One region of the Vreelandella sp. 162(4c) genome, then DNA from elsewhere that is predicted to be linked to it. Evidence: predicted binding sites of a transcription regulator. Region 1 holds the regulator's gene; the other holds the start of a gene.

What was found. Region 1 encodes PhoB, which activates phosphate uptake and scavenging genes when phosphate is short. Its sites were predicted from a motif close to TGTCATANNNNTGTCANA; they were not measured.
Region 2: AC4EYZ_RS13190 (esterase-like activity of phytase family protein) is a predicted target of PhoB. The motif match lies at 2,456-2,473, and genes of this name have one in related genera.

What each region holds. Positions count from the first base shown of each region.
Region 1 covers NZ_CM176981.1:2,651,076-2,656,000, reverse strand. Annotated here, with positions in the region: gene AC4EYZ_RS12210 (hypothetical protein) at 203-517, opposite strand; gene phoR (phosphate regulon sensor histidine kinase PhoR) at 829-2,115, opposite strand; gene phoB (phosphate regulon transcriptional regulator PhoB) at 2,118-2,807, opposite strand; gene ubiA (4-hydroxybenzoate octaprenyltransferase) at 2,933-3,823, opposite strand; gene AC4EYZ_RS12190 (chorismate--pyruvate lyase family protein) at 3,859-4,434, opposite strand; gene AC4EYZ_RS12185 (NAD(P)/FAD-dependent oxidoreductase) at 4,572-4,925, shown strand, end outside.
Region 2 covers NZ_CM176981.1:2,853,633-2,858,557, forward strand. Annotated here, with positions in the region: gene wrbA (NAD(P)H:quinone oxidoreductase) at 1-350, shown strand, start outside; gene AC4EYZ_RS13185 (DsbA family oxidoreductase) at 366-1,001, shown strand; gene AC4EYZ_RS13190 (esterase-like activity of phytase family protein) at 1,079-2,389, opposite strand; gene AC4EYZ_RS13195 (NADPH-dependent FMN reductase) at 2,609-3,187, shown strand; gene AC4EYZ_RS13200 (HigA family addiction module antitoxin) at 3,298-3,558, opposite strand; gene AC4EYZ_RS13205 (YifB family Mg chelatase-like AAA ATPase) at 3,601-4,925, opposite strand, start outside.

The sequences.
Region 1 (4,925 bases):
CAGAATTGGCTATAGGTAATAACTAACGCTAGCTTCCACTCCTTGTGCGGGGCTCCAACCTTGGAATTAACCCTGACTAGTGTTCTGATTGCCTACTGATTCATCCGTGAATCTTAAAAGCATTCTTGCTTTTGTAACATCCTGTTAATCGCTTATTCATTCTCTGAAAAGCTTTTAATGATATCTAAAAGGTCATAGATAATTAGCTACCGCCATTTTCTTCTACAAGCTCATCCTTGTCATACTCAGCATCGTCTGAGTGACTGCTTGATTGCGGATCCATGTCGCTGGCACCATCACCTTCGTCATGGGTTAAATCGTCAGTCATGTCTGTTGTATCACTGCCAGTTGAACTACCGGTACCTTGGGAATCCATCGGTTGCTCGTCAGCGGTAATACCTTGGTTTTCGTCAATCGCCGAATTTTCATCAGTTTGTGCAAAAGCTAATGGGCTTGCCATCAGACCAAAAGATACACCTAAAATGCCAGCTTTCTTGAGAAAATCCTTGGACGTCATATCCTACCTCCGATCGCTGTTTAGTACCGCTTAATGAAGAAAGAAAGGCTTACTGAGAAGCCAGCAATTCCTGCGGTCATCTTCCTTCAATCTGTACTCTGCAGAAGGCATGCCAAAAAACTGAAGAATATAAATAAAAACAACAAAATCAAACTCTTACTTAAAAATAAGTTATGCCAAAAAGGCATCAACTGAGTCACGACACAACGCTTTGAGCTGTGTAAAAATGGCACATGGGTAAAGCTTTACCAACCTTGCATGCCAATATTGCACATTGTTACAAATATTATGCGATGGAATGACTTGCTAAATTAAACAAGACGCGAGGGGGGGAAGGCGCAGCGAAACAACGCACCCTTGCCGGGAAGGGACTCAATTTGTAGTTGCGCATCGTGGCGCAATAGCACGTGCTTAACGATCGCCAAGCCTAAACCTGTGCCGCCAGTCGCAGTGCTGCGCCCCTTATCAACACGGTAAAAGCGTTCTGTTAGTCGGGGAATATGAACGGGATCAATCCCTTCACCGTTATCTTCCACATCGATATAGCCGCCACCAGTAGCGCTAGCTTTCCAGCGCAGGGTGATTTGGCTGCCAGCAGGCGTGTAGCGAACCGCATTAAAGGCAAGGTTAGAGACGGCGCTGCGAATCTCCTGTTCACTGCCTAACAGTCGGGCATCGCTCTCAAGGGCGACGGTAATGGTATGACGTTGATGCGATAGGGCCAGCGCATCATCACAAACGCTTTGCAGTAAAGGCTCGAGTGGCAGTGGATGATGATCTTGGCCGCCCTGGTCAATTTCCAAACGCGAGAGCAGCAATAAATCGTTGACCAGATTCTGCATCCGCTGGGTCTGTTCCTGCATTTGCTGAATACTACGTCCCAAGCGCGGCGGAAGCTGGTCGGAGATATCACTGTAGGTTTCCAAATAGCCGGAGAGAACGGTCAGCGGCGTACGTAACTCATGGGAAACGTTGGCGACAAAGTCGCGCCGCATCTGCTCAAGACGATGCAAGCGGGTGATATCGCGAGCCATCACTAAGCGTTCGTCGTCACCATAGAGGGTAATTTGATACTGCAGGATTCGCCGTTCATCAATCGGTGAGGTGAGCGTTAACGGCTCACTGTAGTTACGCGAATTAAAATAGCTGATAAAGCCCGGGTCGCGCAGCAGGTTGGTAATGTGTTGACCACGATCATGGGCGGTTTGTAGCCCCAGCATGGCGGTGGCGGCGCTGTTCCACCACTCCAAATCACCGTGGCGATCAAGCATGACCACGCTATCACGCATTGCTTCAGACGACTCTTGAATACGTGCCAAAGTAGCCCGCAGACGGCTTTGGGTGATGCGCTGACTTTTTTGATAGCGGTATAAACGATCGAATAGCTCGCCCCACATCCCGCGAGCGGCAGGCGGTTCATCGTTAGGGTGGAGGGTGAGCCACAAATAGAGTTCGCGTAACTGTCGTAAGTGGTAAAACAGGCATCCCGCAAGCCCTGCTGCGAGCCCCAGCCCAGCCGAGCCCAACAGCCAGCCCAAGCAAGTGCCCAGCGTGGCCAGCCACGCTATTCGCCACAGCTCACGACTCCATAAACGCACATTTACACCCGTGCAGAGAAACGGTAACCGGTACCCCGAACCGTTTGGATCAGGTTTTGATGCACGTCACCCAGCGCTTTACGCAAGCGGCGGATATGCACATCGACCGTGCGCTCTTCAACGTAAACATTGCCGCCCCACACTTGGTCAAGCAGCTGGCTACGTGTGTAAGCGCGCTCTTGGTGAGTCATAAAAAACTGCAGCAAACGGTACTCGGTGGGGCCCATTTCCAGCGCTTTGCCGTGGGCACTTACCCGGTGGCTCACCGGATCAAGCAGCAGGCCGTTAATCTCAATCGGGTCTTCAACGCCACGTGGCGTCGCACGGCGCAGCACCGCTTTTAGCCGTGCCACCAATTCCCGGGGTGAAAAAGGCTTGGTGATATAATCATCGGCACCGGCTTCAAGCCCTTGAATTTTATTATCCTCTTCGCCTTTCGCGGTGAGCATAATAATCGGGATTTCAGCGGTGGTTTCTTCACGTTTTAGGCGTCTCGCCAGCTCAATACCGCTAGTGCCGGGCATCATCCAGTCCAGCAGCAGTAAATCGGGTTGGTGGTCGACCACCATGGCATGGGCATCCTGGGCGTTATCCGCTTCGAGCACGCGATAGTCAGCCATTTCCAGCGCTACCGCGATCATCTCGCGAATCGACGCCTCATCATCGACAATCAGAACGGTCTTGGCGGTCATACCAGAGCCTCACGGTGTTCAAAGAAACTAGTTCAAAGAAAAACAGTTCAAAGATAAACAGATCAATGACATGTCAGTGACGATAACACCATGACTTGATGACAATTACATGACAATCGCCTCGATCAGCCAGCCGCAGGCCACCAACTTAGCGCGATACCGGCAAAAATCAGCAGTCCCGACCAGTGATTATTGAGAAACGCCTGGAAGCAGGCATCCCGCTCCTGGTCGCGAATTAAGCGCTGCTGATGCAGAAAAGTCGCTGCCATTGCCGCTAGCCCTAACCAGAAGAAACCACCTAAACCAACCCGCCAGCCTACCCAAGCCAGCAACCCCAGGGTGGCTAGCTGGAGTAAGCCGATAATCAAACGATCCGCATTTCCAAACAGCACGGCCGTCGATTTAATGCCAATTTTTAAATCGTCGTCGCGATCGACCATGGCGTACTGGGTATCGTAGGCCACTGTCCAGCACACATTAGCGCAGAATAGCAGCCATGCTTCCAGCGGCACGTGGCCGAGCACGGCGCCAAAAGCCATCGGAATTGCCCAGGAAAAAGCCGCGCCCAGCACCACCTGAGGAAAGTGGGTATAGCGCTTCATAAACGGATAAATAATCGCCAGCAGCACCCCGCCCAGCGAGAGCAGCACCGTAAACCAGTTGGTCAGTAATACCAGAATAAACGCAGCGGCCACCAGGGCGATAAACAGCAGTTGAGCTTCGGTTTCGCTGATACGGCCCGTCGCTAGCGGACGTTGTTTTGTGCGTTTCACATGCCCATCGAAGTGGCGATCCGCATAGTCATTGACCACGCAGCCCGCAGCGCGCATCACATAAACGCCGGCCACAAAAATCAGCAGCACATTTCGCCCTGGTACACCTTCCGCAGCCACCCATAATGCCCACAGCGTCGGCCACATCAAAAGCCATGTGCCTATCGGCCGATTCAAGCGCATCAGCTGTAAAAAATCTGCCACGCGAGCCCATCCCTTCGGCCGCAACAGTGAACGATCCATGCTTACCTCACGAAGAATAAGATGCAGGCGCTAGCCTAGCGCGAAGGCAGGCCAAGATCATCCGCCATCGCCGTCAAAAAATACTCTTGCACTAATAATGACAGACTGCCGTGCTTACAGCCGTGATAAAAAACAGAGCGCCTTCCCCAGGCACAGCCTTCCTGTATGCCGTTGACGCTAGCAAACTGGGGGGAATGCGTCGTTACTTCCAATGGCCCACGCACTAAACCCGGCTGGCGAAATAGCCAACTACCTAGCGAGCGCTCGCCCAAGCACTCTAGCCGTTGGCCCTTTACCTGTGAGAGCGGGGCGACCGAGCGCGCCACCACCCATGGCGTTCCATCTAAGCACAGCGCCACTTCCCGCAGCCAGGCGTAACGCTTGGCACCAATGCCCAGCGCCTGAGCCTCATCCTGGCGCGGCCAACCAACCCCCTGGCGCAGCAGTCGTACTCGAAACGGCTTCTCGCCACCTGCGACCATTAAGCGGGCGGTTAACGAGTCGGTGGAGGCAACCCACTGCCACCAGGAAGCACTCATCGCCGGGCGCGCCGCATCAATCGGGCGCCAGCGGGAAAATAGAGGAGTTTGCCGAAAAGCAGCAGCCGTCACCGAGTTCTCCAGGGCAATTAACGGGTTGGCTAGTGTAACATGGGCACTGAAAGGCTTTTGTTTCAGCAACTTTTTTAACGACTCGGTTTAGCGCTTCTTTTTTCGCAATCTTATTTAGCAACTTTTTTGGTGTCTGCATGCCCGCCACCCAAACACAGAAAACCTCTTCGCACGCTGCGCTGGTGATTATTGGCACTGGAATGGCAGGGGTTGGCCTTGCCCGGGCGTTGCGCCGATTGGGCGACCAACGCTCAATCACGCTGGTGAGCGCCGACAGCGGCGATGATTACAGCAAGCCGTTGCTCTCCACCGGCTTCGCCAAGGGCCTGGTGCCCGAACAATTAGCCCAGCGCAGCGCTACTGACCTGGGCGAAGAGCTAAATGCCCAAATGGTTATCCACACCCAGGTAACCGCACTGGATGTGGATAACCAAACAATTCTGCTCGAAGGCGGCATGGTGCTCGGCTACGACACACTGGTACTGGCCACT
Region 2 (4,925 bases), 200 kb from region 1:
TGCGCAATTTCTTAGATCAAACCGGTGGACTCTGGGCTAAGGGGGCGCTTATCGGCAAAGTTGGTGCAGCATTCACTTCCACCGCGAGTCAGCATGGAGGTCAAGAGAGCACCCTATTGTCCTTCCATACCACCTTGTTACACCACGGCATGGTCATCGTGGGGGTACCTTATTCTTGTCCCGACCTTACGACGATGGACGAGATCAGCGGAGGCACACCCTATGGCGCATCAACCTTGGCGGCGACAGATGGCTCGCGGCAGCCGTCGGCGGTAGAGCTGCGCATTGCTGAATTTCAGGGTCAGCACGTGGCATCCATTGCGCGTTCGCTCAGTTCACACAACGATTAGAGGGGGAGGTGAGACATGCATCCATTAAAGGTGGTGTTTGTGCACGATGTTGTTTGCGGTTGGTGTTACCTTCTCTCTCCCCGGCTGCACTCGCTTGCGAAGCAGTTGAACCTGGATGTGCATCACCAGTGCTTTACGCTTCAAGCAAGTAGAGAAGCTATGCTAGAAGCCTTCGGCTCTATGGGTGATGCCAAAGAAACAATTCTCGGTCATTGGGAAAAATGCGTTGCCGCAGAGGATACCCCGCGTATCAACATTGATGGTATGCGTGCCCAAACCTTCGAGTATCCTCACGGGATGCCTGGCGCGCTGGCGTGTAAGGCGGCTGAAATGCAGGCAGGTCAACAAGGGCACTGGCGTATGTTTGATCGTGTTCAGTACGCGCACCTGACGGAGAGCCGCAATATCGGTGATAGCCAGGTGCTGCGATCACTGGCTGAAGAAATCGGGCTCGACATGGTTCGTTATGATCTAGACGTGCTCTCGGAAACAACTCAGCAGGCGGTGGAAAAGGATCACCACCTCGCGTCCAAGTTGGGAGTTCAGTCGGTGCCGACATTGATTGTTGAAGACAGATGGCTGATTAATGGTGCGCAACCGATAGAAAGCCTGCGTCTCCAGTTACAGGAAGTCCGCCAGCATATTGGCTGAATTTGTCGAGAGATTGCTGACGTTTTAACGTGAGGCTAGGGTCATAATTGAGCGCCCCGGCCCCACGCTTGCTCACATTACTGGGCGTTCAGGAAGTCCTCTACATCGAGCAGTATTAGCTCATTATCATCGGCGCGGCCTTGCTGGCGGCCAATCGAGAAAGGGTAGTTGTTGTCATTGGCGACCACGATGGTGCTCTCATCGACACGATCCACGTTCTCAATGGTCACAAAGGGAAAGTTAAAGGTGCCGTTGATCGTGCCGCGCGGTGCAAGGCCCTCTGGATCCTGGATGTCCATCAAGTCGATATAGGCGATTTTCTCAAGCACACCCTGCTCGTCCGTACGTTCGAGATCGACGAGATAGATGCGTTTGAACTCGGCAGGGTTGTCTGCCCACTCTTCTCGCGGGTCGCCCTGGCGGCTATCACGCTCGATGATCAAGCCGCGAGTTCCGCCAATGAGGTTGAAATCGCCGATGGCGTGATCCGCTGATTCCAAGGGGTAGTAGCGGGTTGTGTCGCCCCATTCGCCGGTTTTAGTGTTGAGCTCGAACATTCTTAATACGGGGGTGCCATCAATCGTTTCCGGGGCGTTGGCGTTGCTATCCCAGATGGGCTTTTCCAGTAAGGGGTAGAGGGTTGTTTGGTCTTCGGAGAGCGCCATGCCCTCATAACCACCGGAGCGAAACACCCTCACATCATCAGCGAGAGGCGCGCCAGGGTTCGGGGTGAGGGCAAAGGCATTGTCGGGGGAGCGCATCAGCGTCCCACCAGGATTGGTGGCCAGCACTTGCAGAACTTCGCCCTGATTATCCACCTGGATAATCCACGGGCCAAACTCATCGCCAATCCAGTAGCTATCGCCCACCGGCTGTATCGATTCAATATCGAAATCAGCCCCGGTTAAAAAACGACCAGGAGTGGCTTCATTCATAATCGGGAAGGGCACCTTGCGGTTTGGATCCGAGAGTTGAACGGTTTCCTCGATGATGACACGCCCAGTGTCCCAGTCGGTCTTTATGATGTTAAACATCAGAATGACGTCGGAGGAGTTCGCCTTGGAGCCAAAGCCGTTATCGGTCAACACCAGGAAACGGTCATTGCCAAGTGAGCGAATACCTGAAAAACCCTGCAGGGGCTGGCTGGGGAAGGGTAGCGCTAAGCCGGTGGCTTGCATGTTCGTATACAACTGCTCAACGCGGCCCTCTTGGCCAGTAAAACGGCCTGAGACGTTATAGTGCTCAGCGGCACCGGAAGGAGCTGCCACAAAGGTGCTGCCGGGTAGCTGGGCATGGCCGGACAATGTGGCGGGAAAACTCTGCTGGGCGTGTGCCGCACTGGTAAACGCAAAGGCGAGTAGAGCAGTCGCTAGTAACGGCTTTGTCATCACTATTTCACCATTTCGGAGGAAAAATTAGGGCAGGTGCAGCTTTTGCTAATTTTCATCCGTAATAGTGATAGTTGAATGACAAAGTGCAGACGTTTTAATGGCAGCAGGGTTTCACGTCGAGTCTGGCCCTGAGTCGTAAAATACGTCTTGCTCAACAGGCGTAAATATTAATAAATGGTGTGGCTTTCAAATACATTATTCAAAGAGGAAATGGCAATGGGATCATCGGTCAAAAAGGTACTGGTCTTTGCAGGCAGTGCCCGAGAAGCGTCACTGAACAAGCAGCTAGCCAAGCTGGCCGCCAAGCGTATTGAGGCGCTTGGCGGGGAAGCAACCTTTATCGATTTAAAAGATTATCCCTGCCCACTGTTTGATGAAGATATTGAAGCCCGGGGCGTGCCGGAGAATGTGCTGAAGCTGCGTGAGATTCTGGCGGATCACCAGGCAGTGATGATCGCTTCGCCAGAGTACAACGGCTTTATCACGCCGCTGCTGAAAAACACACTGGACTGGCTGTCACGACCTTATCAGGATACGCCGGGGCTCAAGTTATTTGCCGGTAAGTGGGCAGCGCTGGTGGCGGCTTCCCCTGGTGGGCTAGGTGGCATCCGTGCGCTACCGCTTGGTCAACAACTGTTAGCCAATCTGGGGCTGGTCGTGCTGCCACAGCCATTGTCGCTGGCGAAAGCTGGCAGCGCCTTCAACGATAGTGGCGCGTTACATGATGAAACCACGGGGCAGAAGCTGGATGCGCTGTGTCAGCGCCTAGTGGACTCACTGGCCGCCACCCACTAACCGTCCGGCTTTCGGGGGCTTACGCCCCCCTTTAGCATCCGATCCAGCTGGCGGTATCCAATGGCCTCAATGTAAGTACGGGTGTTTGAGTCGTTAAATGAGAGAGCTGGTCATGCCACTTGGTGACGGCGGGCTTCTTCCAGGTCGTAGGCGTTCTGCAAACGAAGCCAGTAACCTTCGCTCGTGCCGAAGACCTTGGCTAGACGTAAGTCAGTATCTGCCGTAATCGCTCGGCGGCCCAAGGTGATTTCACCAATGCGGGTCGCTGGGACGCCCATCTGCTTAGCCAGCGCATTTTTACTCAGCGCCATTGGCTGCATGAAATCTTCGTACAAAATTTCACCGGGATGGATATTAGGAAGTTTTGCCATTTTGTCACCTCCCTTTATGAGTGGTAATCGACTATTTCAATGCTAAGTCCCTTTTAGCATCCGATCCAACTGTCGGTATCCAATCGCCTCAATTAGATGCGGCTGGGTGGGTTTGGGTTCGCCCTGAAGGTCGGCAAGGGTCAGTGCTACACGCAGTACGCGGTGATAGGCGCGGGCGGAGAGCTTGAGCTTTTCCAGCACGCCCGCGAGCCAGGCGCGCTCTTCATCGTTAAGCGCGCAGGCGGCTTCCAGGGCTTTGCCGCTTAGCTGGCTATTCAGCGCGCCACGGGCCATTTGGCGTTCTCGGGCGGCCATCACCCGCTCGCGCACGGCTTCTGACGACTCGCCTTGGGTTTGTGCGGTGAGCTGCTCTGGCGGCAGCGCGGGCACTTCCACTTGCAGATCGATACGGTCTAGCAATGGCCCGGAAAGCCGTGCTTGATAACGCTGGATTTGGCTGGCGGTACACTGACAGCGCTGGCGTGGGTCGCCCAAGTGGCCGCAGGGGCAGGGATTCATTGCGGCTACTAACTGAAATTGAGCAGGGTAGCGACGTTCATGACTGGCGCGTGCGAGATGAATCTCGCCGGTTTCCAGCGGTTGCCGAAGTACCTCTAGCACATGGCGGGAAAACTCCGGCAGCTCATCCAAGAACAGCACGCCGTGGTGGGCCAGCGAAATCTCACCGGGTTTGGGTTTTGAGCCGCCACCTACCAGGGCGGCGCCGCTGGCACTGTGATGGGGCTGTCGAAATGGCCTTCTTCCCCAGTCCGCTTCCAGCGGTAACCCGCAAACCGAGCGCACAGCAGCGACTGCCAGAGCATCCTCCTCAGAGAGCGGCGGCAGAATGCCCGGCAGGCGGCTGGCCAGCATGGTTTTGCCGGTGCCAGGAGGGCCTGCAAACAACAGGTTATGCCCCCCGGCCGCCGCGACTTCCAGCGCACGGCGAGCCTGCTGTTGGCCGCGCACATCGGCAAGGTCATCCACCGGGGCGGTGGTTTTCACCGAAGCGCTGAGCTTGTGCGGGGGTATCTTCTCTTGAGCGAGTAAGTGCGCCACTACCTGCCAGAGAGTATCGGCAGGCAGCACCGGCAAATCGCCTGCCAGGGCGGCTTCATCGGCGCAGTCGCGGGGAATGATCAGTGCTTTTTTCGCCCGCCGGGTGGCCAGGGCAAAGGGCAGTATGCCCGGCACCGCGCGCAGCTTGCCATCCAGGGCCAGCTCACCAGCGCACTCCATACCTTCCAGCGCTTCCACGGGAATTTGCCCGGAGGCGGCGAGGATACCTAGGGCAATGGGCAGATCAAAACGGCCACCCTCCTTAGGTAGATCGGCGGGGGCGAGGTTTAAGGTAATACGGCGGGTAT